3 regions of the Hydrogenophaga sp. UC242_53 genome follow, and region 2 is predicted to be linked to each of the others. Evidence: predicted binding sites of a transcription regulator. Region 2 holds the regulator's gene; each other region holds the start of a gene.
The links. The regulator LexA, encoded in region 2, represses DNA repair genes until DNA is damaged. The targets are predictions, from matches to a motif close to ACTGTATNNNNATACAGT.

Region 1 (5,534 bases), 2.2 Mb from region 2:
CTCCACCGGTTCTTTGGCGGTTCGCGCCCGTTCCTCGCTGGCAATGCTGCGCATGGTCTGCGCCAGAAAGGCGACCAAACTGACGTTCAACGGCCAAAGGCGCGCTCCGGCCAGCGCCCGGTAAAGCGCCTCGTGCAGTAGATCTTCCCAGCTCATAGCCGGCAGGCCGAGCGCGCGCAGCTTGGCAATTTGCCGCAGGCACTGCTGCTCACTAGGAGACAACATGGAGAAGGCGTACGCCACCTGATTGGGGGTCGCCACTTCTCTTTGCTGCGGTGCAGGACTGGTCATCTCATAAATATATGCTCACCCGCAGCCTGGTTGCGGACACGCCCGACACAAAAATTTTTTGTCCGGGGAGGGAGCGCCGGTGCGCATATCTAGGTAAGCGGCTAGTCGCCGCGAACCCGAGAAAGGCATCAGGCACACCATGGCAGCTGAAAACACCCCCGCCGCGAAGGACCCGGACCGCAAGCAGGTCTACAAGATCACCATCGACAAGGTGCACTTTGATGTGCACCAGCCCTTGATCACCGGCGCCGCCTTGCTGCAGCTGGCGGGCAAGGTGCCGGTGGACCAATTCGGCATCTACATTAAGCACAAGGGTGCCCAGCCCGAGCGCATCGGTCTGGACAAGGAAGTTGACCTGCGCGAGCCGGGCGTGGAGCACTTCGTCACCTTGCCGCTGGACCAGACGGAGGGTTGAGCCATGCGCAGGGAGTTCTCGTTGCCGGCGGAGGACATGGAGTGGCTCGAAGGCTGTGGCGACGCCTATGACCTAGCCGCGGAGGCCAGCGTCTTGCGCGTGGTCCTCCACGACTTTGCGGTGCCCGCCGGCTACAACGTCTCGGCGGTCGACGTCAATGTGCGAATCGATCCGGGCTACCCCGACGCCCAGATCGACATGGCCTACTTCTTCCCGACACTGTCGCTTCAAAGCGGGCGCGCTATCCGCGCGACCAGTTCGGACAGCTTCGCCGGCAAGGAATGGCAGCGCTGGAGTCGGCACCGCACGCCTTCGAACCCTTGGCGTCCTGGCATTGACGGCTTGGGCACCCACTTCGCGCTTGTGCAGGAATGGCTGGCGCAGGAACTCAAGAAGGTCTGAGCATGGGCGTGTCGTTGACGTTGGCGCAGTTCCAGTTCGAGGAGTTGGCCTCTCACCTTTTTCCGCCGGACGGCTGCGAAGCCGTCGCCATCGTGTTGTGTGGTCGCGCAAAGTCCGCCTATGGCCATCGGCTGGTGGCGCGCAAGGTCGTGCTTGTGCCCTACGACCAATGCAGCGTCCGCAGACCCGATCGGGTGACGTGGTCCACGGCCATTCTGCTGCCGCTACTGGCGGAAGCGAACAAGCACAACATGTCGCTCGTGAAGGTCCACGGGCACCGGGGGTTTGATCGGTTCTCTGCAATCGATGACGAGTCCGACCGGGCCTTGTTCCCCAGCATTCATGGCTGGATGGATCAGAACCAGCCCCATTGCAGTGTCGTGGTGATGGACGATGGCCGCTGTTTCGGCCGTATCGTGGCGCCCGATGGCAGCTTCGAGACACTGGCGAGAGTGACGGTCGTAGGAGACGACATCCGGGTGTTCGATGCCCCAGGTGACACTCAGGCCGTTCCGGAGCAAGGTCGCCGGATTGCGCAGACCTTCGGCCAGGGCACCTACGAGAAGTTGACCCGTTTGCGCGTCGGGGTTGTCGGGTGCTCGGGAACGGGAAGCCCGGTCATCGAGCAGCTGGCGCGCAACTGCGTCGGATCGCTGGTGCTGGTCGACCCTGACGTCGTTGAACGCAAGAATCTCAACCGGATCCTGAATTCAACGATGGCCGACGTCGCTGCCCGGCTGCCCAAAGTCGAACTCGCGCGGCGAACCATCTCTCAACTGGAGTTGGGCACAGACGTGCTGGCGTTCCAGAGCATCCTATTCAACCGCGAGGTGGTGCGAGCGCTGGCGAGTTGCGACGTCCTCTTCGGCTGTATGGACTCGGTAGACGGGCGGTTTGCGCTGAACAAGCTGGCCTCGTTTTATGCCATTCCCTATTTCGACTTGGGGGTGCGCATCGACGCCGACGGCGCCGGTGGTGTCGACCAGGTGTGCGGTACGGTTCACTACCTCCAGCCCGGCGGATCGAGCCTGCTGAGCCGCCACCTGTTCACCATGGAGCAGGTCCGCGTCGCTGGACTCTATCGCACGGATCCCGGCGAATACCGCAAGCTCTTAGGCGAGGGTTATATCAAGGGCGTCAATGAGGACCAGCCGGCCGTCATTCAATTGAACATGCTGATCGCGAGCCTGGCGATCAATGAGTTCCTGGCGCGCCTGCATCCTTACCGCATGGACTCCAACGGAGACACCGCAACTTTTCGAGTCAGTCTGTCGCATGGCATATTCGCGGGCGAAACGGACGGACCACCTTGTCCGGTCTTCAAGCGCCACGTGGGCCGAGGAGACGTCGAACCCATGCTCGACATGCCCGAACTCAGCGCCGGAGCCAAATCATGATATTGGGTCGTCTTGCGCGTGCCTTCAGGCTTGTAATGGACCCGCGCCTAAAGTACGTCTATGCGTGGGCTGAGGATCCGCCGCCTGTGACCCGTCCCGGCTTTGTCTACTTGATCGGGGAACAACCGAAGCCTTGGTCCGCGCAGCTCATCTGTCCATGTGGATGCGGTGACGTCATCACGCTCAGTTTGATCGAGAACGACAACCCGAGATGGCGACACGCCATCCACCCGCTGGGCTCGATCTCTCTGTGGCCGTCTGTTTGGCGGACCAAGGGGTGTCGCAGTCACTTCTACATCAAGAAAGGAAAGGTGCTTTGGGCCTATCCACAGGACTCGTAGATTGTCGATGACAGCGTGCGTCCGCACTGGACAAGGTTCGTGCGGAGTTCAGAGCGCTGTGCGGCCGAGAACGGGCGAATGTGTATAGACTGACTTGGAGTATGAGGCGGCTCAACGCGCTGACGGCTAGCTTCGCCTAGGGATGGGTCCGCTTTGGGTCGGAGGCCGTCTTTCCCGTCGACTTCGTCGAACGACCACCGTCAGCCTTAAGCCGACTTCAAAGTAGGCGTGGGACCTTTGCTTGGGCGGCCCAATCCGCATACACGCGTGATCCGAACTTCACCTTTGACGTTTTCCCCTCTCAGGCTCCGGCGTTGAGATCAGCAAGTGCGCAGGAAACTGCCGCATGAACTCCATCGAACGCGCAGTCGGCGCATCGAGCCAGGTGTCGTACTGGTCGGCATGCAGGATCACCACCATGCGCTTCTCATCCTGTGGTTTGTGAAAGTGCTTGAACAGTTCGTGGTCGTCGGCATTGACGGTGAGCATGGTGAAACTGAACACCTCATCGCCCGTTGCCTTGCGGTTGCTGGTCCACAGCCCGGCGATGCCCATGGGCAGGCCATCCTTGCGCTGGATGCGTGTGGGAACCGCCACACCACTGCGCCAGTCGGGCTCGTAGATGTACTCCACGGGCACGACGCAGTGCTGACCGTTGCGCCAGGCATCCCGAAAACTGGGCTTCTCCGCCACCGTCTCTGACCGGGCGTTATAGGTCCGCCGCCCGAAGCTAAGTTCACCCGCCCAGTGCGGAATCATTCCGAAGAGACCAGCCTTGACCTCGCGCGGGGGAACGGCCTCGTCGCCCACATCCTTGTTCGGATGCCGGCGGATGAAGGGAGCCTCATAGATCGGCCAGACCTCGGCCTTCACCGTGGGCGGTGGCGCCTCCACACCGAAGTACATCCGCAGGCGCTCCGTGCTGGTCACGGCCACATAGTTCGAACACATGGGGAATTCTGGTCGGAAACGGCCTGCCGCCGTATACTGTACATATGAACAGTATCTGTACCAGCTCAACGCCCGTGACCTTTATGGCGTCCCCGCTCGAGCTGCCTATGCCCGCTGCTCCTGTGCGCGCAGGGTTTCCGTCGCCGGCCGAGGACTTCTCGGTCAACCGGCTGGACCTGACCCAGATCCTGGTCACGCACCCCCAGGCAACCTTCCTGCTGCGCGTGGCGGGCACCTCCATGCGGGACGCCGGCATCGACGACGGTGACACGCTGGTGGTTGACCGAGCCATCAAACCCCACCATGGCCAGGTGGTCGTGGCCGTGGTCGATGGCGAGTTCACGGTGAAGTATCTGCACCAGCGCGCGGGGCGGGTTCGCCTCAAGGCGGCCAACCCCACCTTCCCGGACATCGTGCCCCGGGACGGTCAGACGATCGAAGTGTGGGGTGTGGTCAGTTCCTGCATCAAGCGCTTCGCCGTCTGAACCCCTTCCACCCCTTCCACCCGACGCGAGCGATGCGGCCATGTACGCCCTGGTCGATGGCAACAATTTCTATGTTTCGTGCGAGCGGGTGTTCCGGCCCAGCCTGAACGGCCGGCCTGTCGTCGTTCTCTCCAACACGACGGTTGCGCCATCGCGCGCTCCAACGAAGCCAAGGACCTGGGCATAAAGATGGCCGCCCCCTGGTTCGGGATCAAGCATCTGGAGCAGGAAGCGGGTTTGGTGGCTCTGTCGGCCAACTTCACGCTGTACGGCGACATGAGCGACCGGATGATGAGCCTGGCCGCGGGGCTGGGCCCCACCCAGGAGATCTATTCGATCGATGAGAGCTTCATTGGACTGCAGGGTGTACGCGGTGATCTGGTGAAGCGGGCCAAGACGGTTCGTGAACGCATCCTGCAGTGGGTCGGCATTCCATGCTGCATCGGCATCGCACAAACCAAGACCCTGGCCAAGCTGGCGAACCACATCGCCAAGACCGCGGAACGCAAGCCTGGTAGCTACCCCAGCGAGTTGACGCAGGTGTGCAACCTGGCGACTTTGCCTGCGCAAGACCTGGAGGACGTGCTCCGGGCCTCCGAAGTGGGTGCCGTCTGGGGCGTGGGACCCCGCATCGGCAAGCAACTCCAGGAGGAAGGCGTGCGCACCGTCCTGGATCTCACGCGCATGGACCCGGCCACCATCCGCCGCCGATGGGGCGTGACACTGGAGCGCACGGTGCGCGAGCTCCAGGGGCAGCCCTGCATTGAGCTCGACGACGCGCCCGGACAAAAACAGCAAATCGCCTGCACGCGGTCGTTCGGCAAGCCCATGCACGAACTGGCGCCCCTTATCGAAGCGGTGAGTGAGTATGCCGGGCGAGCGGCCGAGAAGCTGCGCTCGCAGAAGAGCCTGGCCACCGAGCTGCTGGTGTTCATGCACACCTCACCCTATCGGCCCGGGCCGCAACTCTCCCGCAGCGTGGTGGTACCCCTGCGCCGACCCACCGACGACACGCTGGCACTGGCTCAGGCCGCTGCGGACGGCATGCGGTACATGTACGTGCCAGGGTACCGGTTCATCAAGGCCGGGGTCATCCTGGTGGACCTGCAATCCGCAGATGTGCTGCAACGTGAGCTGGATCTGGAGACGCCTGCGGACGACGAGCCGAAGCGCGATCGTTCACAGCTCATGGGCGCGATGGATGCGATCAACGGGCGATACGGCAAAGGCACGGTACACACCGCATCTACAG
Region 2 (5,534 bases):
GACGGCCCATGCACCGGGCCCCGGCGTGGACACGCCGCAAGATCTTCAACGGGTGCGCGAGCTGCTCGCCAAGGCCTGAATTACGGGCCTTGCGGTGGGCGTCGGAGCCCTTTTCCTGTCAGCCAGAGCGAAGGGTGCCCGTGCTATCCTCGACCGGTCGCCCCGGCTCCCACGCCCTGGGGCCGCCGCTCGAGACAAGCGGCCACGCCATTGAAACTCTGAAAAAAGGAAAGCGATGAGACTGATTCTGTTGGGCGCCCCGGGTGCCGGCAAAGGAACGCAAGCCACGTTCATTTGCCAAAAATACGGCATCCCCCAGATCTCCACCGGCGACATGCTGCGCGCGGCGGTGAAGGCCGGCACCCCCCTGGGGCTGCAAGCCAAGGCCGTGATGGAATCCGGCGGTCTGGTCAGCGACGACCTCATCATCAACCTGGTCAAGGAACGCATTGCCCAGTCCGATTGCGCCAACGGCTTCCTGTTCGACGGCTTCCCGCGCACCATTCCGCAGGCCGATGCCATGAAGTCCGCCGGCGTGAAGCTGGACTACGTGCTGGAAATTGACGTGCCGTTCGACGCCATCATCGAACGCATGAGCGGCCGCCGTTCGCACCCCGCCTCGGGCCGCACCTACCACGTCAAGTTCAACCCGCCCAAGGTGGAAGGCAAGGACGACGTGACCGGCGAGCCGTTGATCCAGCGCGAAGACGACAAGGAAGAGACCGTGAAGAAGCGGCTCGAGGTCTACAGCGCACAGACCCGTCCCCTCGTGGACTACTACAGCAGCTGGGCGCGCTCGGACGCGGCCGCCGCGCCCAAGTACCGCGCCATCAGCGGCATGGGCTCGGTCGAGGACATCACGGCGCGCGCCTTCGAGGCGCTGTCGAAGTAAGCCACCCCGGCTTCCCGCAGAACACCCGGCCACGTGCCGGGTGTTCCGCTTTCAGGAGGGCTCAAGCCGGGCTGGAGCGCAGGCCGTAGGCCTTGCCCTCCAGAAACACGTACTCGGCGCGCAGGATCGCTTCGCCCTTCTCGTCCTTGAACGTGAAGCCCACGGTGGACAGGGAGGCCCCGGTCTTGACCTCAGGCATCTGCCATTGCCCCAACCGGAACAGCGGCGCCAGTTCGATCTCCCAGCGCCGGTCGCGGCGCGTGGGCAACACGGTCTTGGCCAGCAGCGCGGGCCCGTCGATGCCCGCCGTCTGGGCGGGCAAAGGGCGTTGGCCGAGGTCGGCCGGCAGGCGCAGGGCCTCGGGCAGCTCCAGCACCAGCTCGGCGTGCGGGTTGCGCCACTTCACCTCGACCACCCGCCCCTCCAGGTAGAGCGGACGGTCCTGGTCGAAGCTGCTCCAGCCATGGTGGGCCAGCGCCCCACCGCCCCAACCCCCCAGGCCCAGCCAGGCCCCGGTCCGAATCACATCACGTCGTTGCATGGAGATCTCCTTCCCATCACACGTAACCGATCCAACGGCCGCAGGTCAGCACCAGCAGCCACAAGGCCGACGACAGCAGCATCAAGAGGCGCGCAGTGCGGTCCTGGCGCTGCAGCGATCGGCGGGCGTGGAACCAGCCGGCGTTGCACCCCGCCAGCATGATCAACACCATCTTGGCTGTGAACACGCGATTGGCCAGCAGTTCCCCGGCCTGGGTACCGAACATCAGGAGGCCCGACACGGCGGCCAGTGCGAAACCCACCGCCACCAGGCCCAGGCTCAGTTTCGCCAGGGGCTCCACAGGCAGGCTCTGGCCCCAGCCGAACACCCGCAGTTCCAGCAGCGTCAGGTTGCCGAGCAACAGCGCCACGCCCAGCAGATGGGCCACTTCCAGCATGGGGTACGCCCAGGCGTGGGCACCGAGCGCGGCGAACATCGCGTCATTCCATCAGCAGGTCCAGCGCCAGCGCCAACCGGGCCTTGACCGGCGAGAGCCCGGCCGAGTGCGCGAATGGCAGGCCAGCGTGCGGCACCACCCTTCCGCGCGCACAACGCGTCGCCAGCACCACCCGCACCCGTTGTGCCTGCGCGGCATTCAGCGCATCGGTCAGCGCCTGGTGAACGGTACCGTTGCCCGTGCCGGCCACCACGATGCCCCGCAAGGGACGGGCGGCGCCTGGCGCCATCAAGGCCCGCACCAGGCTGCCGTCCGCGTCGGCATGGCTGGTCACCAGTTCGACCCGAGGCAGGGCGTCGGCCGCCAGGAAGCGGGCCAGCGGGGCTGGATCGTGGGAAGCAACGGAGGCGCCCCGGGATCGGAAACGGCGCACCTCCCCCTCCTCCACACAAGCCAGCGGCCCCGCGTCTCCAGAGTCAAAAGCGTCCAGGCGGTAGGTGTGCTCCTTCGCCACCTCCAGCGCGCCGTGCACCTGTCCGGCACACACCACCACCACGCCGGCCTCCCCATGCCGCACCACGGCCAGCGCGTCGGCAAGGTTCTGCGGCCCATCCGGCACCAGCGCGGAAGCCGGGCGCATCGCGCAGGTCAGCACCACAGGCTTGGTGGGTTGGAGCAGGCGCTGCAGCACGAACGCCGTTTCCTCCAGGGTGTCGGTGCCGTGCGTCACGATCACCGCCGACACCTGGGGATCGTCCAGATGCGCCTGGAGCCGTGCCGCCAGGGCCTGCCACACCGGCAGGCCCATGTCCTTGCTGTCGATCTGGGCGACCTGCTCCACCTCCAACGGCACGCCGGCCAAAGCCGGAACGGCCGCCACCAGATCGGCCACGCCGACCTGCCCCGCCACGTAGCCCACGTTGTCGCCCGCCTGCGCCGCACGCCCGGCGATGGTGCCGCCCGTGCCCAGGATCACGAGCCGCCGGCCCTGATTTGTGTCCACCACTTGCCAATCCTTGAAAACTGGTTAAAAATACAGATACTGGATAAGAAAACAGGTATCAGCCACTTCCCGCATTGTTCCTGTCTTCCCAGATGGCGTTCCCCTTGGCCACCACGTTCACGACGAGGTCCTCATGCTCGACATGCCCCATACCGCACCGAAGCTCACCGCCCGGCAGCAACAGATTCTGGAATTGATCCAGACGGCGATCGCACGCACCGGCGCACCGCCCACCCGTGCCGAAATCGCCAGCGAACTCGGGTTCAAGTCGGCCAATGCCGCCGAAGAGCATCTGCAAGCGTTGGCACGCAAGGGCGTGATCGAACTGGTCAGTGGCACTTCGCGAGGCATCCGCCTGCGCAGCGAAGACCTGCAGTCCATCAACGATTCGCGCGGGCGCCAGCTTACACTGCCGATCCCCAGCCTGGCCCAGCTGGTGCTCCCCCTGATCGGTCGCGTCGCAGCCGGTTCGCCCATCTTGGCGCAGGAGCATGTGGACCAGACCTACCAGGTCGAGCGCAGCCTGTTCCAGCGCACGCCCGACTACCTGCTCAAGGTGCGTGGCATGTCCATGCGCGACATCGGCATCATGGACGGCGATCTGCTCGCCGTGCAGGCCACGAAGGAAGCCAAGAACGGCCAGATCGTGGTGGCCCGCCTGGGTGACGACGTCACCGTCAAACGCTTCATGCGGCGCCAGCACCTGATTGAATTGCACGCGGAAAACCCCGACTACAAGACCATCGTCGTCGAACCGGGCGAGCCATTCGAAATCGAAGGACTCGCCGTGGGCCTGATCCGCAACAGCTTCCAGCTCTGACCGATCCCGGTCCGTGTCGCCTCAGCAGGTGGCGGGCGTTTGGTCCCGGTGGGTGCACAACCCACCACAAGGACACATCCCTGCGAAGGCGTTTGATTTTGCAATCCTGCCTGTGTTCAACCCCACCCAATGGAGTTTCGCATGGGAAAAATTTTCAACACCAACACGTGGCGCGCCCCTTTGCAGTTGATCGACTGCTGGTTGCCCTCTCCCGCCCTTCGCCGGGCAACGGCCGCCAACGAGCCCGTGCGCACGCAGGTTGTACAGCGCTTTGCGCGTGCCGGGTGGCTCAAGCGCGCCAGCACGGCCCGCAGTCCACTTGTCTTGCGGGCCGTGCCACCGGCAGCGGACCCTGTGCCTCGCGTGCGCGTGCTGCAGCAGACCGGCCCCGCGGCGGCGCACCGGGCCGGTGTCAGGCTGGTGATCTCGGGCCGCATCAACGATGTGTGCGCCGAACTCGATCGACTGGCCGACCAGGAACGCCAGCTGTCCACGCGCGCGGCCTGAACTCGGCCGCCGCCAGCGAGCACACGGCCATCCTCCAGGCTCCCGGCGCGCCGTGCCTGCTTGTAACCAGGGGTCAGCGGCCCGGAAGGCCTGGGAGGTGAAGGCACAATAGGGTCATGAATATTGTGATCCTTGATGACTATCAGGACGCTGTGCGCAAACTGCGGTGTGCCGAGAAACTGGAGCCTTACCCGGCCAAAGTCTTCACCAACACGGTCAAGGGCGTGGGCCAGCTGTCCATCCGATTGCGCGATGCCGATGTGCTGGTCCTGATCCGGGAACGCACCGCCATCACCCGTCAACTGGTTGAAAAACTCCCCCGGCTCAAACTCATCGCCCAGACCGGGCGCGTGGGCGGGCATGTGGACGTCAATGCCTGCACCGAGCGTGGCATCGCGGTGGCCGAGGGCGTGGGTTCACCCGTCTCCACCGCCGAGCTCACCTGGGCCCTGATGCTTGCGGCCATGCGCCGCATCCCGCAATACGTCTCCAACCTCAAGCATGGCGCCTGGCAACAGGCCGGGCTGAAGGCTGCTGCCATGCCCGCCAATTTCGGCGTGGGCATGGTGTTGCGTGGCAAGACGCTGGGCATCTGGAGCTACGGCCGCATCGGGCAGATGGTGGCAGGTTACGGGCGGGCCTTCGGCATGCGCGTGATCGTGTGGGGCAGCGAAGAAAGCTGTGCCCGCGCCGCGTCCGATGGTTTCGATGTGGCCCCCAGCAAGGCAGCCCTGTTTGAAACGGCCGACGTGCTGAGCCTGCACTTGCGGCTGAGCGAGAGCAACGCGGGCTGTGTGACACCCGAAGACCTCGCCGCCATGAAGACCTCCGCGCTGTTGGTCAACACCTCCCGCGCCGAGCTCATCCAGCCCGAGGCGCTGATCGCCGCGCTGAACCGGGGTCGCCCGGGCATGGCCGCGATCGACGTGTTCGAATCCGAGCCCATCCTGCAAGGCCATGCCCTGCTGCGGCTCGAAAACTGCATCTGCACGCCCCACATCGGCTATGTCGAGCAGGACAGCTACGAGATGTACTTCTCCTCTGCGTTCGACAACGTGGTCAACTACATCAAGGGCACACCGACCAATATCGTCAATCCAGGCGCGCTGCAGGTTCGACGCTGATGGCTGCGATCGACCTCACCCCAGAAAAAACGCCGGTTGTCACCGGCGTTTTTTCTGGGTACCAAGGGCGTCAGCGTTTGCCATCCGGCTTCGAGCCTGGCTCGTCGTCCGGCGGCATGAAGTCCAACACCTCGAAATCGATCAGGTTGCTCAGCGGCAGGTCCTGGGCGTCACCTGCCTTGGCGGTCGGCTCCACGGGCGGCGACACCTCTGGCAACAAGGCCTCGAAGGCAGAGAACTCGGAGAGGTC
Region 3 (5,534 bases), 2.1 Mb from region 2:
AAGACCGACCTGCTCGACAAGTTCGTTTCGATGCGCACGCGCCGCGCGTTCAAGGCCTTCCTGGCCTGGGACAAGGAAGCCGGCAAGGTGAACTTCGAGTTCGAGCCGCGCGCGAGCAAGTTCCCGCCGCGCAAGACCGCCGCCGGCGCGCCGGCCAAGGCCGCCCCGGCGAAGAAGGCCGCGCCCGCCAAGAAGGCACCCGCGGCCAAGAAAGCCGCGGCGGCCAAGACGCCCAAGGCACCGCGCAAGACCACGGCGGCCAGCGGCAAGCAGCCCAGCGCCGCCCTGGCCGCGGTGATCGGCGAAGGCCCGGTGTCCCGCCCCGAGGTGGTGAAGAAGCTGTGGGACTACATCAAGGCCAACGGCCTGCAGGACGCCACCGACAAGCGCCGCGTCAACGCCGATGCCAAGCTCGCCGCCGTGTTCGGCAAGCCGCAGGTCACCATGTTCGAGATCGCGGGCATCGTGGGCCAGCACCTGACCTGATTGTTTCCAAAAGGATTTCCGCATGAGCCTGACTCTCTATTTCGCCCCCGGCGCGTGTTCCTTCGTGCCCCACAGCATGCTGGAGCTCTCCGGCGCCGCGTTCGAGCCACACAGCGTCAAGCTGCACAAGAACGAGCAGCGCAGCCCCGAGTACCTGGCGATCAACCCGCGTGGCCAGGTGCCGGTGCTGGTGGACGATGGCCAGGTGATCACGCAGATCGTGGCGATCCTGCTGCACCTCGATGCGAAGCTGCCCGAGGCGGGCATCCTGCCGGCGTCCGGCCTGGCGCGCACGCGCGCGCTGCAGACCCTGACCTGGATGAACAACACCGTGCACCCCACCTTCACGCACGTGTTCATGCCGGACAAGTTCACCGACGACGAGGCCGCCAAGCAGGCGATCCGCGCCCACGCCGCCAAGACCTACAAGGGCCTGCTGGACGAGATCGAGGTGATGGCCAGGCAGGCCTCGCCCTGGATGATGGGCGAGCGCCCCGGCGCGCTGGACGCCTACGCGCTCACGCTGCTGCGCTGGGGCGGTTTTGCGGGCATCGATCCCACCACCCAGCCGGCGACCTGGGACCTGGCCCAGCGCTTCGCCGCGCTGCCGCCGGTGGCGCGCGCGGTCGAGCGCGAAAAGCTGATGCTCAACATCTACAAGCCCAAGGCCTGAACGTTCAGGCCGGCAGTCGGGGCGTCTTCGGGGTGAAGCGCACCGAGGCCAGCAGACCGGGCGGGTTGCGCTCGGGGTGCGCGCTGTCGATCAGCACCGTGGCGCCGTGCTGCTGCGCGATCTCCTGCACGATGGTCAGGCCCAGGCCCGAGCCGTCCACGTTGGTGCCCAGCGCGCGGTAGAACGGCTGCAGCACGAACTCGCGTTCGCTCTCGGGAATGCCCGGGCCGTTGTCCTCCACCTGCAGGATCTGCACGCCGCTGAACGGGTCGATCAGCACGCGCGCGGTGACCACGCCGCCGCGCCCGCTGTAGTTGATCGCGTTGTCCACCAGGTTGCGCACCATCTCCTGCAGCAGGATGGGGTTGCCGTCCATCAGACAGTCTTCCGGCACCTCCTCGGGGCCTTCGCAGCCCAGGTCGATGCCGTGTTCCAGCGCGCGCGGCACCGAGTCCTGCACCACACCGCGCACCAGGCGCGCCAGGTCCACGCGCGCGCTGGGCAGGGTGCGGCCGGTGGTCTCGGCGCGCGCCAGCGCGAGCAGCTGGTTCACGGTGTGCGTGGCGCGTGAGCTGGAGCGCGCGATCTGCTTGAGCGAGCTGTGGATTTCCTCCGCGTTGCTCTCGCGCTGGGCCAGTTCGGCCTGCATGCGCAGGCCGGCCAGCGGCGTCTTGAGCTGGTGCGCCGCGTCGGCCAGGAAGCGCCGCTGCGTGGTGAGCGAGGCCTTCAGGCGCGTGAGCAGGTCGTTGATCGACGACACCAGCGGCGCAACCTCCTGCGGGATGGCCGACTCCTCGATCGGGCTCAGGTCGTCGGGCTTGCGCGCGCGGATGCGCTGCTCCAGCTCGTTGAGCGGGCGGATGCCACGCACCAGCGCCAGCCACACCAGCAGCACGGCCAGCGGCAGGATGACGAACTGCGGCACCATCACGCCCTTGATGATTTCGGCCGCCAGCGTGGAGCGCTTGCCGCGCGTCTCGGCCACCTGCATCAGCACCAGGTGCTGGGCGTCGTTGCGTTCGAGCCAGGTGTAGGCCACCCGCACCTCGTCGCCGCGCACCACGTCGTCGCGCAGCAGCACGCGGCCGGCCTCGGGCGTCTCGTCCTCGCGCGGGCGGGGAAAGTCCAGCTCACCGCTGACGAGCTTGCCGCGCGGGTCGATCACCTGGTAGTAGACGAGGTCGCTGTCGTCGGCGCGCAGCAGGTCGCGCGCCTGCGCGTTGAGGTTGAAGCTGATCTGCCCGTTCTGGTTCGCCACGAACTGCGTGAGCGCCTGCAGGTTGAACTCCAGCGCACGGTCGAACGGTTTGCTCGCGATGCCCTGGGCCACGAACCAGGTCAGGGCCAGCGACAGCGGCCACAGCAGCAGCAGCGGCGTGAGCATCCAGTCCAGGATCTCGCCGAACAGACTGCGCTGTTCGCGCTGGAACAGGCCGAACGACTTCGGGATGGGGCGGCCCGCCACCGGCGGCGGTGCGGCCTCGATCAAAGCCTCGGTTTCAGCCGGCGATTTTTTCAAGGCAGTAGCCCAGACCGCGCACGGTGGCGATGCGGATCGGGCCCTTCTCGATCTTCTTGCGCAGGCGGTGGATGTAGACCTCGATGGCGTTGTTGCTCACCTCTTCGCCCCACTCGCACAGGCGCTCGACCAGCTGGTCCTTGCTCACCAGGCGCCCGGCGCGCTGCAGCAGCACCTCCAGCAGGCCGAGTTCACGCGCCGAGAGCTCGACCATCTTGCCGTCGATGGTGGCCACGCGGCCGGCCTGGTCGTATTCGAGCGGGCCGTGGCGGATGGTGTTGGTGGAGCCGCCCATGCCGCGCCGGGTGAGCGCGCGCACGCGGGCTTCGAGTTCCTGCAGCGAGAACGGCTTGGCCATGTAGTCGTCGGCGCCGTAGTCCAGGCCCTTGACGCGCTCCTCGATGCTGTCGGCCGCGGTGAGGATGAGCACCGGCAGCGTGGAGCCGCGCGAACGCAGGCGCTTGAGCACCTCCAGGCCGTGCAGCCGGGGCAGGCCCAGGTCCAGGATCAGCAGGTCGAACTCGTTGTTGGTCAGCAGGGCGGCGTCGGCCTCGGTGCCGCTGGTAACGTGATCCACCGCCGCGCCGGCGGCGCGCAGGCTGCGCAGCAGGCCGTCCGCCAGCACGTGGTCGTCTTCGGCAATCAGGATGCGCATGGGAAGGTCTCCTGGGTGGCTGCCGGGGCAGCGCTTCATCGGGGATGCCCGGCATCGGGCGAACCATTTTAGGCCGCGCAGGCCCCTGCGGCACGGTGTTCAGCGGGGTGGCACGGCCGCGCGCGCGCCGGGTGATTCCGAGCCATAGGCCTCCAGGCCGAGCGCCACCACGGTGCGCACCGCGTCGCCCACCTGGGCGCGGAATTCCGCCTCGGCCTGGGCCACGGCCTGGCGGAACGCCTCCAGCCACAGCAGGCCGGTGTCGGTGAACACGATGCGCCGTGCCCGCGCATCGCGCGCGTCCGCCTCGCGCCGCACCAGGCCCCAGGCCTCGCACTGCGTCACCAGGTCGCCCATGGCCTGCTTGCTCATGCCCGCCTGGTGCGCCAGCTCGGTCAGGCGCGAGCCGTGCAGGCCCAGGTGGCGCGTGATGTGGATGTGCGCGGCGCCCACCTGCGCCCGCGCCGCCAGGTGCGAGAGCGCCAGCGGCACGTTGGCGTCGTGCGCCATCAGGCTGAGCACGCGCTCGTCGAAGCGGCGCAGCGCCAGGCCCATCAGGCGCCCCAGGTGGCCGCCGCGCCAGCGGTCGTCGGGCAAAACAGGGGCGGTGTCGGGCATTCGCTGATGGTAAGGCAAACTGACCAAATAACGCCTTGTTCGAATTCAACCTGCCTGTAAACTCCTGCTCAAGCATCCAGCCTGTACGCATTTACAGGCTTTGCGAACCTCTACCACCCGCTCAGGAGCCCCTCATGGACGCAGCCGTCAAGAACAACCCCCTCAACAGCGAAAAAGCCAAGGCCTTGCAGGCCGCGCTGGCCCAGATCGAAAAGCAGTTCGGCAAGGGCACCATCATGCGGTTGGGCGAGGGTGAGGTGATCGAGGACATCCAGGTCGTCTCCACCGGCTCGCTGGGCCTGGACATCGCCCTGGGCGTCGGCGGCCTGCCCAAGGGCCGCGTGGTCGAGATCTACGGCCCGGAATCCTCGGGCAAGACCACGCTGACCCTGCAGGTCATTGCCGAAATGCAGAAGCTCGGCGGCCAGTGCGCCTTCGTCGATGCCGAGCACGCGCTGGACATCCAGTACGCGCAGAAGCTCGGTGTGAACCTGCAGGACCTGCTCATTTCCCAACCCGACACCGGCGAGCAGGCGCTCGAGATCGTCGACAGCCTGGTGCGTTCCGGCGCGGTCGATCTGATCGTGGTCGACTCGGTGGCCGCGCTCACGCCCAAGGCCGAACTCGAAGGCGAAATGGGCGATTCGCTGCCCGGCCTGCAGGCCCGCCTGATGAGCCAGGCGCTGCGCAAACTCACGGCGCACATCAAGAAGACCAACTGCATGGTCATCTTCATCAACCAGATCCGCATGAAGATCGGTGTGATGTTCGGCAGCCCCGAAACCACCACCGGCGGCAACGCGCTGAAGTTCTACGCCTCGGTGCGCCTGGACATCCGCCGCACCGGCACGATCAAGAAGGGCGAGGAAGCGATCGGCAACGAGACCAAGGTCAAGGTGGTCAAGAACAAGGTCTCGCCACCCTTCAAGACGGCCGAGTTCGACATCCTGTTCGGCGAAGGCATCAGCCGCGAGGGCGAGATCCTCGATCTGGGCGTGGTGCACCGCGTGATCGAGAAGTCGGGCGCCTGGTACGCCTACAACGGCGAGAAGATCGGCCAGGGCCGCGACAATGCGCGCGAATTCCTGCGCGAGAACATCGAACTGCGCGTGGAGATCGAGAACAAGGTGCGCACCGAGCTGGGCGTGCCGCTGCTGCCGGTGGACGAAGCGCCGGCGCCCGCCAAGGGCGGCAAGGCCGAAAAGGCCGAGAAGGCGGCCAAGGCCAAGGACGTTGACGCCACGCCGGCGGCCTGATCCCCGCCCTTGCGCGCATGGCCTTCGACCAGATTTCCCTCAAAGGCCGTGCGCTGCGCCTGCTCGCCGGGCGCGAACATTCACGCGCCGAGTTGCAGCGCAAGCTGAGCGTGCACGAAACCGAGCCCGGCGAGCTGGCGAAAGCGCTGGACGAGCTGGAGGCCAAAGGCTTCATCAACGAGCAGCGCGTGCTGGAGTCGGTGCTGCACCGGCGCTCGGCCCGCCTGGGCGCGTCTCGCGTGCGCCAGGAACTGCAGGCCAAGGGGCTGGACCCGCAGGCGGTGGCCGAGGCGGTGGCGGGCCTGCAGGGCTCAGAAGAAGCGCGCG

Region 1: ACFJI0_RS22545 (LexA family protein) is a predicted target of LexA. The motif match lies at 3,833-3,850, and genes of this name have one in related genera.
Region 3: recA (recombinase RecA) is a predicted target of LexA. The motif match lies at 4,032-4,049, and genes of this name have one in related genera.

Annotation. Positions count from the first base shown of each region.
Region 1 is NZ_CP170552.1:4,475,828-4,481,361, forward strand. Features, by position in the region: gene ACFJI0_RS22515 (hypothetical protein) at 1-261, opposite strand, end outside; gene ACFJI0_RS22520 (multiubiquitin domain-containing protein) at 431-706, shown strand; gene ACFJI0_RS22525 (E2/UBC family protein) at 710-1,108, shown strand; gene ACFJI0_RS22530 (HesA/MoeB/ThiF family protein) at 1,111-2,505, shown strand; gene ACFJI0_RS22535 (DUF6527 family protein) at 2,541-2,846, shown strand; gene ACFJI0_RS22540 (SOS response-associated peptidase) at 3,126-3,797, opposite strand; gene ACFJI0_RS22545 (LexA family protein) at 3,905-4,282, shown strand; partial or broken gene ACFJI0_RS22550 (Y-family DNA polymerase) at 4,323-5,534, shown strand, end outside.
Region 2 is NZ_CP170552.1:2,285,194-2,290,727, forward strand. Features, by position in the region: gene kdsB (3-deoxy-manno-octulosonate cytidylyltransferase) at 1-79, shown strand, start outside; gene adk (adenylate kinase) at 236-892, shown strand; gene ACFJI0_RS11400 (DUF6152 family protein) at 954-1,433, opposite strand; gene ACFJI0_RS11405 (hypothetical protein) at 1,450-1,869, opposite strand; gene ACFJI0_RS11410 (asparaginase) at 1,874-2,833, opposite strand; gene lexA (transcriptional repressor LexA) at 2,976-3,653, shown strand; gene ACFJI0_RS11420 (hypothetical protein) at 4,008-4,160, shown strand; gene ACFJI0_RS11425 (D-2-hydroxyacid dehydrogenase family protein) at 4,277-5,284, shown strand; gene ACFJI0_RS11430 (FimV family protein) at 5,355-5,534, opposite strand, start outside.
Region 3 is NZ_CP170552.1:4,383,391-4,388,924, reverse strand. Features, by position in the region: gene ACFJI0_RS22100 (DNA topoisomerase III) at 1-486, shown strand, start outside; gene ACFJI0_RS22095 (glutathione S-transferase family protein) at 509-1,159, shown strand; gene ACFJI0_RS22090 (sensor histidine kinase N-terminal domain-containing protein) at 1,164-2,543, opposite strand; gene ACFJI0_RS22085 (response regulator) at 2,659-3,333, opposite strand; gene ACFJI0_RS22080 (MarR family transcriptional regulator) at 3,433-3,951, opposite strand; gene recA (recombinase RecA) at 4,086-5,207, shown strand; gene recX (recombination regulator RecX) at 5,225-5,534, shown strand, end outside.